One region of the Rhizobium sp. OAE497 genome, then DNA from elsewhere that is predicted to be linked to it. Evidence: predicted binding sites of a transcription regulator. Region 1 holds the regulator's gene; the other holds the start of a gene.
The links. Region 1 encodes HrcA, which represses chaperone genes, less so after heat shock. Its sites were predicted from a motif close to GTTAGCACTCNCNNNNNGNGAGTGCTAAC; they were not measured.

Region 1 (4,393 bases):
CTTGACAAAGCGCATGGAGGCTCTCATCAAATCGTCACCCGCGAGGGCTGCGCCGATTTGCGACGCAATCATAAACAAATGGTGCCTGCCAAAACGACGTGCACCTGAGGAGGGACCCGACGTACATGGCAAACCCCAGAAAGATCATCATCGATACCGATCCCGGCCAGGACGATGCCGCAGCGATCATGCTCGCCTTCGGCAGCCCGGAAGAGCTCGAAGTGCTCGGTATCACCACGGTCGCTGGCAACGTGCCGCTGTCCTACACCAGCCGCAACGCGCGCATCATCTGCGAGCTCTGCAAGCGCACTGACATCAAGGTCTTTGCCGGCGCAGACAAGCCGATCGCCCGCAAGCTGGTCACCGCCGAGCATGTGCATGGCAAAACCGGCCTCGACGGCCCGACGCTGGCCAAGCCGACCATGCCGCTGCAGCCGCAGCATTCCGTCGACTTCATCATCGAGACGCTGCGCCGCGAGCCTGAAGGCAGCGTGACGCTCTGCACGCTCGGGCCGCTGACCAACATCGGCCTCGCCTTCCAGAAGGCGCCAGATATCGTCGCACGCGTCCGCGAACTGGTGATGATGGGCGGTGGCTTCTTCGAAGGCGGCAACATCACGCCGGCTGCCGAATTCAACATCTATGTCGACCCTGAAGCGGCCGACATCGTCTTCCGTTCGGGTGTGCCGATCGTGATGATGCCGCTCGACGTGACCCATCAGCTGCTGACCCGCAAGGACCGCGTCAAGCGCATGGCCGACCTCGGCACGGCGCCCGCCCAGGCAATGGTCGAGATGCTGGAATTCTTCGAGCGCTTCGACATCGAGAAATACGGTTCCGACGGCGGCCCGCTGCACGACCCGACGGTTGTCGCCTATCTCCTGAAGCCGGAGCTATTCAAGGGCCGCGAGTGCAATGTCGAGATCGAGGTGAAGTCGGAGCTGACGGTCGGCATGACCGTCGTCGACTGGTGGCATGTGACCGACCGCGAGCGCAATGCCCAGGTGATGCGCTTCGTCGATGCCGACGGTTTCTTCGATCTTCTGATCGAGCGCTTCGCCCGCATCTGAGCGGCGGCAGACCGGAAAAGAAAAGGGCCGCTTCTCAGCGGCCCTTTTCATTATGCGTCCTTCTGATCCAGATAGGAATTGGCAGCTTCCGCCTCGGGCTTCGGACCGCCCTTGGCGACACCGACCATGGCCGGGCGCAGAACGCGCTCGCCGATCGTGAAGCCTGCCTGCACCACCTGGACGACGGTGTTGTTCGGGACTTCCGTGTTCGGAATTTCGAACATCGCCTGATGGAAATTCGGGTCGAACTTCTGGCCGACGGGATCGAGCTGGCGAACGCCATGGCGCTCGAGCGTCGAGAGCATGGAGCGCTCGGTCATCTCGACGCCTTCGATCAGCGTCGTCAGGCCGGCTTCGCCCGCAGCCTTGGCTTCGGCCGGGATCGAGTCCAGCGCGCGGCGCAGGTTGTCGGATACAGCCAGCATGTCGCGCGCGAAGGAGGCGACCGAGTAGGACTTGGCGTCCTTCACATCACGCTCGGTGCGACGGCGCAGGTTGTCCATCTCCGCGGCGAGACGCAGGTAGCGGTCCCGCAGCTCGGCATTTTCGGCCTTCACGAGTTCCATCGGATCCGGCTGGGACGATGCCTCAGCGGCCGCTTCATTCTCGACGTTTGCGGCTGCGTCCGCAGCAGCGTCGGCCGCGGCAGCCTCAGGTCCGTTTTTCGTCGTTTCGTCAGTCATGACGGTCTCCGGGTAAAGGGTTCTTTCGGATGCGCCCGATATCGAGCTTTGACCGCAAAAAATCAAGTCTGCGTGACAAAGAAGCGGAAAATCGGGCTTTTCAGAGGGCGCCACCGCGCGAAAGGCGGGAAATCAGCTGCGCGGTGTAATCGACCATCGGCACGATGCGCGAATAGTTGAGCCGCGTCGGGCCGATGACACCGACCGCGCCGACGATCCGGTCGTCGTCATCGCGGTACGGCGCAACGATGAGCGAGGAGCCGGAAAGCGAGAAGAGCTTGTTTTCCGAGCCGATGAAGATGCGCACGCCCGGTCCGCTCTCGGCGAGGTTCAGGAGCTCGATAAGGCTGTCCTTCTTCTCGAGATCGTCGAAAAGCATGCGCAGGCGATCGAGATCGTCGGCACCGGCGAGTCCTTCCAGCAGGTTTGCCCGGCCACGGATGATGAGCTGCGCCGGCTTGCCCTCGTCAGGGCTGCCGGACCAGACGGCGATGCCGCGCTCGACGAGGTCCTGCGAGAGAGCATCGAGTTCATGGCGAACATCGATCTTCAGCTTGTCGAGTTGCTTGCGCAATTCCGGCAAAGTCTGGCCAGTCATATGGGCATTCAGGAAGTTCGCAGCTTCCGTCAGCTGCGAGGAGGTCACGCCAGCCGGTAGCTCGATGATGCGGTTTTCGACCTGATCATGCTCGCCGACCAGCACCGCCAGAGCCTTGGTCGGCTCGAGGCGGATGAACTCGACATGCTTGAGGATGGGATCGCTCTTGGCGGTAATGACAAGCCCTGCGCCGCGCGAAATGCCCGAGAGCATCCGGCTCGCCTCGTTCATCATCGATTCCACCGGGTTGTCGCGGCTTTCGGCGCGCACCTGGCGATCGATGCTGGCGCGGTCCTCGGCAGAGAGATCACCGACCTGCATGAAGGCGTCGACGAAAAACCGCAGGCCCACCTGGGTCGGCAGGCGCCCGGCGCTGACATGCGGCGAATAGATGAGGCCGAGCTCTTCGAGATCGCTCATGACATTGCGGACGGAAGCCGGGGAAAGCGACATCGGCAGGATGCGCGACAGATTGCGCGAGCCGAGCGGTTCGCCATTCTCGAGATAGCCCTCGACGATCCTGCGGAAGATTTCCTTGGAACGCTCGTCCAGCGCAGCAATGGCATCCGAAACCGGCGACGACCTGAAGGCCATGAATCCTAAAACACCCACGCTGATGAAACTCCGGAAAATATAGTCAATCTCGCGGGCGTGGCAAAAGGGAATTTGCAAATGGCCGCAGCCAATCGTAGAAGCGGGGCAGCATCAGAAACACGCATGACTACGCCCTGCCGCCGCCGCGGCCACGAGGCCTCATGCAGCAGGAGACAGAGAATGCGGCCGTCAGGCAGAAAAACCGACCAGATGCGCAAGGTCAGCTTCGAGCGCAACTTTTCCAAGCACGCCGAGGGCTCCTGTCTCGTGAAGTTTGGCGACACGCATGTGCTCTGCACCGCGAGCCTGGAAGAAAAGACGCCGCCGTGGCTGCGCAACACCGGCAAGGGCTGGGTCACCGCCGAGTACGGCATGCTGCCACGCGCCACCGGCGAGCGCATGAAGCGTGAGGCGGCTGCCGGCAAGCAGGGCGGACGCACGCAGGAAATCCAGCGCTTGATCGGCCGCTCGTTGCGCGCCGTCGTCGATCTGACCGCACTCGGCGAGCGCCAGATCACCATCGACTGCGACGTCATCCAGGCGGATGGCGGCACGCGCACGGCCTCGATCACCGGCGGCTGGATCGCGCTCTACGACTGCCTGAAGTGGATGGAAAGCCGCAACATGATCAAGGTCGACCGCGTCCTCAAGGACCATGTCGCCGCGATCTCCTGCGGTATCTTCGCAAACCAGCCGGTCATCGATCTCGACTACCTGGAAGATTCCTCGGCCGAGACCGACGCCAACTTCGTCATGACCGGCGCCGGCGGCATCGTCGAGATCCAGGGAACGGCTGAAGGCACGCCCTTCTCCGAAGCCGAATTCGCATCGCTGATGGGCCTTGCCAAGAACGGTATCGCCGAACTCGTGGACCTGCAGAAGCAGGCGATCGCCGGGTGAACGACATGCTGGAAGGCATGCTGGAAACGGCGCTCTACGCAAAGGATCTCGATAAAGCCGAGGCTTTCTATGAAGGTGTTCTCGGCCTTGCGAAGATTACGCGTGCGGCCAACCGGCATGTCTTCTTTCGCTGCGGCCCGGGCGTGCTGCTGATCTTCAATCCGGACGAGACGGTAAAGCCACCGGCAGCCGATTCCCTGCAGGTTCCGCCGCATGGTACCGAGGGAGCCGGGCATGCCTGCTTCCGGGTCTCGGCTGCGAATATCGACGCCATGGCTGCCAAGCTGCAGGCCGCCGGCATCGCCATCGAATCCGAAGTTCACTGGCCGAATGGCGGCCGCTCGATCTACTTCCGCGACCCTGCCGGCAACAGCCTGGAATGCGCCGAAGCCCGGATCTGGGGCATCGAATAGGAAAACAGAATGCGCAAACTCGATACCAAGACGATCGTTGTCGCCAGCCATAATGCCGGCAAGATCCGCGAAATCCAGGACCTGATCGGCCCTCTCGGCTTCACCGCCAAGTCGGCCGCCGAGCTCAATTTCATC
Region 2 (4,393 bases), 400 kb from region 1:
GATCAGGCCGCGGGTGACGTCACCGGAGGTGATGATGCGGTCATAGGCGCCGTCCTGAATGCCGATATGGCGCAGCTGATCGACGACCAGCGGGGCGATGCGCGGGGAATTGGTGATGAGGACGACCGTCAGCCCCTCGCCGCGTGCGGCTTCCAGTGCGGCGGCTGCCTTCGGAAAGGGATCGACGCCATTGTGGAGCACGCCCCAGACATCGCAGAACACCGCGTCATACTGGCTGGTGATTTCCGCAAAACTTCCGATGCGCTTGGCCATTCCGATATCCCGTTTGCTTTTCAGTCAGGCGTGACATTGCAAAGGCCCGGCGGGATGGCAAGGTTTTTTCGGCCTCGCGGCGCAAAAACAGGAGCGCGCCGCTAGAGAAGCAGCTCGACGCCGCGCACGGCGAGACCGGCGACGGCGGCAAAGCCGAGAATGCTGACCATGCCGAGCTTGAAGCGGAAGAGCATGACGCAGGCGGCAACGAAAATCAGTGCTGCGGCGATGTTCAGCGTGCTCCAGACCGGCCAGGCGAGGCTGACGAGCGGAAGGCCGGTGGCGCGCGACAACAGCGCGATATTGCCGACATCGGCAAAGAGCACGTGCAGGCCGAACCAGAGCGCCAGATTGAGGATGACGCCGACGACGGCGGCGGTGATCGCCGAGAGCGCTGCCGACAAGATCTTGTTCTGGCGGAGCTTCTCGACGAAGGGCGCCCCGGCGAAGATCCAGACGAAGCTCGGCACGAAGGTTGCCCATGCCGCGAGGCTAGCGCCGATCACGCCGCCGAACAGCGGATCGATGCCGAGCGCATTGCGGAACCCGGCCATGAAGCCGACGAAACAGAGGACGAGGACCAGCGGCCCCGGCGTCGTTTCGGCAAGGGCAAGACCGTCAAGCATCTCGCCGGGGCGCAGCCAGGCATAATGCTCGACCGCTATCTGCGCGACATAGGAGAGCACAGCGTAGGCGCCGCCGAAGGTCACGACGGCCATCTTCGAGAAGAAGACGAAGACGGCGGCAAAGACGTTGGTCTCGCCGCTCAGCGCCTCGGCGATGAGATCGGATGGCGCATGCAATCCGCGAACGATAAGCAGCGGGAACTGCCACACGAGGACCCAGAAGGCGAGAATGAGGAACGGCCTGGCGATATGGCGGCTGGTCAGTCCCGACAGCATTCCCGCCGACGCCGGAGCCTCGACAGGCGCCACACCCTCCGCCTTTCGCCTGCGGCGCTCGACGACGAAGCCGGCGATGCCTGCGGCGAGAACCACGAGCGGGAATGGCAGATTAAGCAGGAAGAGCGCCACGAAGGAGGCGGCCGCCACATAATAATGAAAGCGCGATTTCAGCGCCCGGCCGGCGACCCGCATCAGCGCCTCGATGACAACAGCGAGCACGGCGGCCTTCAAGCCGAAAAACAGCGCCAGCAGCCATTCGGCATTCTGGAAATAGGCGTAGAGACCGGAGAGCACGAGGATGACGAGGAAACCCGGCATGATGAAGAGCAGGCCGGCAGCGATGCCGCCGCGAACGCCATGCATCAGCCAGCCGATATAGGTGGCGAGCTGCTGGGCCTCCGGGCCGGGCAGAAGCATGCAGTAATTCAGGGCGTGCAGGAAACGGTCTTCGGAGATCCAGCGCTTTTCGTCGACCACCGTCTTATGCATCAGGGCGATCTGGCCGGCGGGGCCGCCGAAGCTCAGGCAGCCGATGCGGGCCCAGACGGCGAAGGCTTCGGAAAAGGCGGGCCGCGGCATGGGTTCGGCAACCACGTCAGACAAATCTCCTACCCTCTCGCTAATTCGGGCCCTCTCCACAATTCCGGCGTAAAAATCCGCGAAGGCTTTCCTTGACTCTTTCTGGAGCCATCCCTAAATGCACGGCGTCTAGCACTCCTCACTGGAGAGTGCTAACACTCATCCATGTGGGCCACCCCGGTCCGCGAATGTCATTTGATCGAGGGATTAGACAATGGCAAGCACCAATTTCCGCCCCCTTCACGACCGCGTCGTTGTTCGCCGCGTTGAGTCCGAAGAAAAGACCAAGGGTGGCATCATCATCCCGGACACCGCTAAGGAAAAGCCGCAGGAAGGCGAAATCGTCGCTGTCGGTTCCGGCGCTCGTGACGAGTCCGGCAAGGTCGTCGCTCTCGACGTCAAGGCTGGCGACCGCGTTCTGTTCGGCAAGTGGTCGGGCACCGAAGTCAAGATCAACGGCGAAGACCTTCTCATCATGAAGGAAGCCGACATCATGGGCATCATCGGCTAATCAGCCGGTCATCCCGTCCCGATTATCGCTGACACCCCTTTTCAGGAGTTATCAAAATGGCAGCTAAAGAAGTAAAGTTCGGCCGCTCTGCGCGCGAAAAGATGCTGCGCGGCGTCGACATCCTCGCTGACGCAGTGCAGGTCACCCTCGGCCCGAAGGGCCGTAACGTCGTTATCGACAAGTCCTTCGGCGCTCCGCGCATCACCAAGGACGGCGTGTCGGTCGCCAAGGAAATCGAACTTGAAGACAAGTTCGAAAACATGGGCGCCCAGATGGTCCGCGAAGTTGCTTCGAAGACCAACGACATCGCCGGCGACGGCACGACGACTGCAACGGTTCTGGCCCGCGCTATCGTTCGCGAAGGCGCCAAGGCTGTTGCAGCCGGCATGAACCCGATGGACCTGAAGCGCGGTATCGACCTCGCTGTTGCCGAAGTCGTCAAGGATCTCCAGGCCAAGGCCAAGAAGATCAACACTTCGGAAGAAGTTGCCCAGGTCGGCACGATCTCCGCAAACGGCGAAAAGCAGATCGGTCTCGATATTGCTGAAGCCATGCAGAAGGTCGGCAACGAAGGTGTTATCACCGTCGAAGAAGCCAAGACCGCTGAAACCGAACTCGAAGTCGTAGAAGGCATGCAGTTCGACCGCGGCTACCTGAGCCCGTACTTCGTCACCAACCCGGAAAAGATGGTTGCTGACCTCGAAGACGCCTTCATTCTCCTCCACGAGAAGAAGCTCTCGAACCTGCAGTCGATGCTCCCGGTTCTCGAAGCCGTCGTTCAGACCGGCAAGCCGCTCCTCATCATCGCTGAAGACGTCGAAGGCGAAGCTCTTGCTACGCTCGTCGTCAACAAGCTGCGCGGCGGCCTCAAGATCGCTGCCGTCAAGGCTCCTGGCTTCGGCGACCGCCGCAAGGCCATGCTGGAAGACATCGCCATCCTGACGGGCGGCACTGTCATCTCCGAAGACCTCGGCATCAAGCTCGAATCCGTTACGCTCGACATGCTCGGCCGTACCAAGAAGGTTTCGATCTCGAAGGAAAACACCACGATCGTCGACGGCGCTGGCGCCAAGTCCGACATCGAAGGCCGCGTTGCCCAGATCAAGGCTCAGATCGAAGAAACCTCTTCCGACTACGACCGCGAAAAGCTGCAGGAACGTCTTGCCAAGCTCGCTGGCGGCGTTGCCGTTATCCGCGTTGGCGGTTCGACGGAAGTCGAAGTCAAGGAAAAGAAGGACCGCATCGACGACGCTCTGAACGCGACGCGCGCTGCTGTTCAGGAAGGCATCGTACCGGGCGGTGGTATCGCTCTGCTGCGCTCTTCCACGAAGATCAAGTCCAAGGGTGAGAACGACGACCAGGAAGCTGGCATCAACATCATCCGCCGCGCTCTGCAGGCTCTGGTTCGCCAGATCGCAGAAAACGCTGGTGACGAAGCTTCGATCGTTGTCGGCAAGGTTCTCGACAAGGATCAGGACAACTACGGCTACAACGCCCAGACGTCCGAATATGGCGACATGATCGCCATGGGCATCGTCGACCCGGTCAAGGTCGTCCGTACGGCTCTGCAAAACGCAGCTTCGGTTGCTTCGCTGCTGATCACCACGGAAGCCATGATCGCCGAGCTGCCGAAGAAGGACGCTCCGGCTGGCATGCCTGGCGGCATGGGCGGCATGGGCGGTATGGACATGATGTGATAGGCGAAAGCCTGCACATCTGAGCCAACCGGTTCAGTTACGGAAGGGCGGTCTTCGGGCCGCCCTTTTTGTTTGCGGAGAACCGATTCGGCCTTACCAATTTTCGAGGCCACAGGAACCGAACTGGTAAAACGTTTAAGCGTCTATTTTGTGTGAAAATCGGACTCCGAAGCTTTCGCGAGACTTACCAAGCGGCGTTTTTTGTCATCAGGTGAAATACTCTCAGTGAAATTGGTTTCACCGCTGCAGTGTGAAATTTTTGCGAAGCGTAACCGTTTACATCTCACAAAACGGGCAACTTTTTACTTTGATTTCTTCTACCTTTTATAGAAGCATGCAATATATCGCATCCTTCGCGTTGCGGATTACCCCCGAAAAAGCATTTGCCGCCTCTCAAAAACTGCCTATAAATCCGCGCTGCAAATTGC

Region 2: the regulator HrcA is predicted to act here: its motif matches at 1,886-1,914, upstream of groES (co-chaperone GroES).

Annotation. Positions count from the first base shown of each region.
Region 1 covers NZ_JBEPOA010000001.1:323,484-327,876, reverse strand. The annotation lists gene ABIE40_RS01655 (nucleoside hydrolase) at 126-1,070, shown strand; gene grpE (nucleotide exchange factor GrpE) at 1,121-1,753, opposite strand; gene hrcA (heat-inducible transcriptional repressor HrcA) at 1,854-2,945, opposite strand; gene rph (ribonuclease PH) at 3,126-3,845, shown strand; gene ABIE40_RS01635 (VOC family protein) at 3,842-4,258, shown strand; gene rdgB (RdgB/HAM1 family non-canonical purine NTP pyrophosphatase) at 4,268-4,393, shown strand, end outside.
Region 2 covers NZ_JBEPOA010000001.1:727,136-731,528, reverse strand. The annotation lists gene ABIE40_RS03705 (TIGR01459 family HAD-type hydrolase) at 1-273, opposite strand, end outside; gene chrA (chromate efflux transporter) at 375-1,757, opposite strand; gene groES (co-chaperone GroES) at 1,972-2,268, shown strand; gene groL (chaperonin GroEL) at 2,325-3,965, shown strand; gene ABIE40_RS03685 (hypothetical protein) at 4,300-4,393, shown strand, end outside.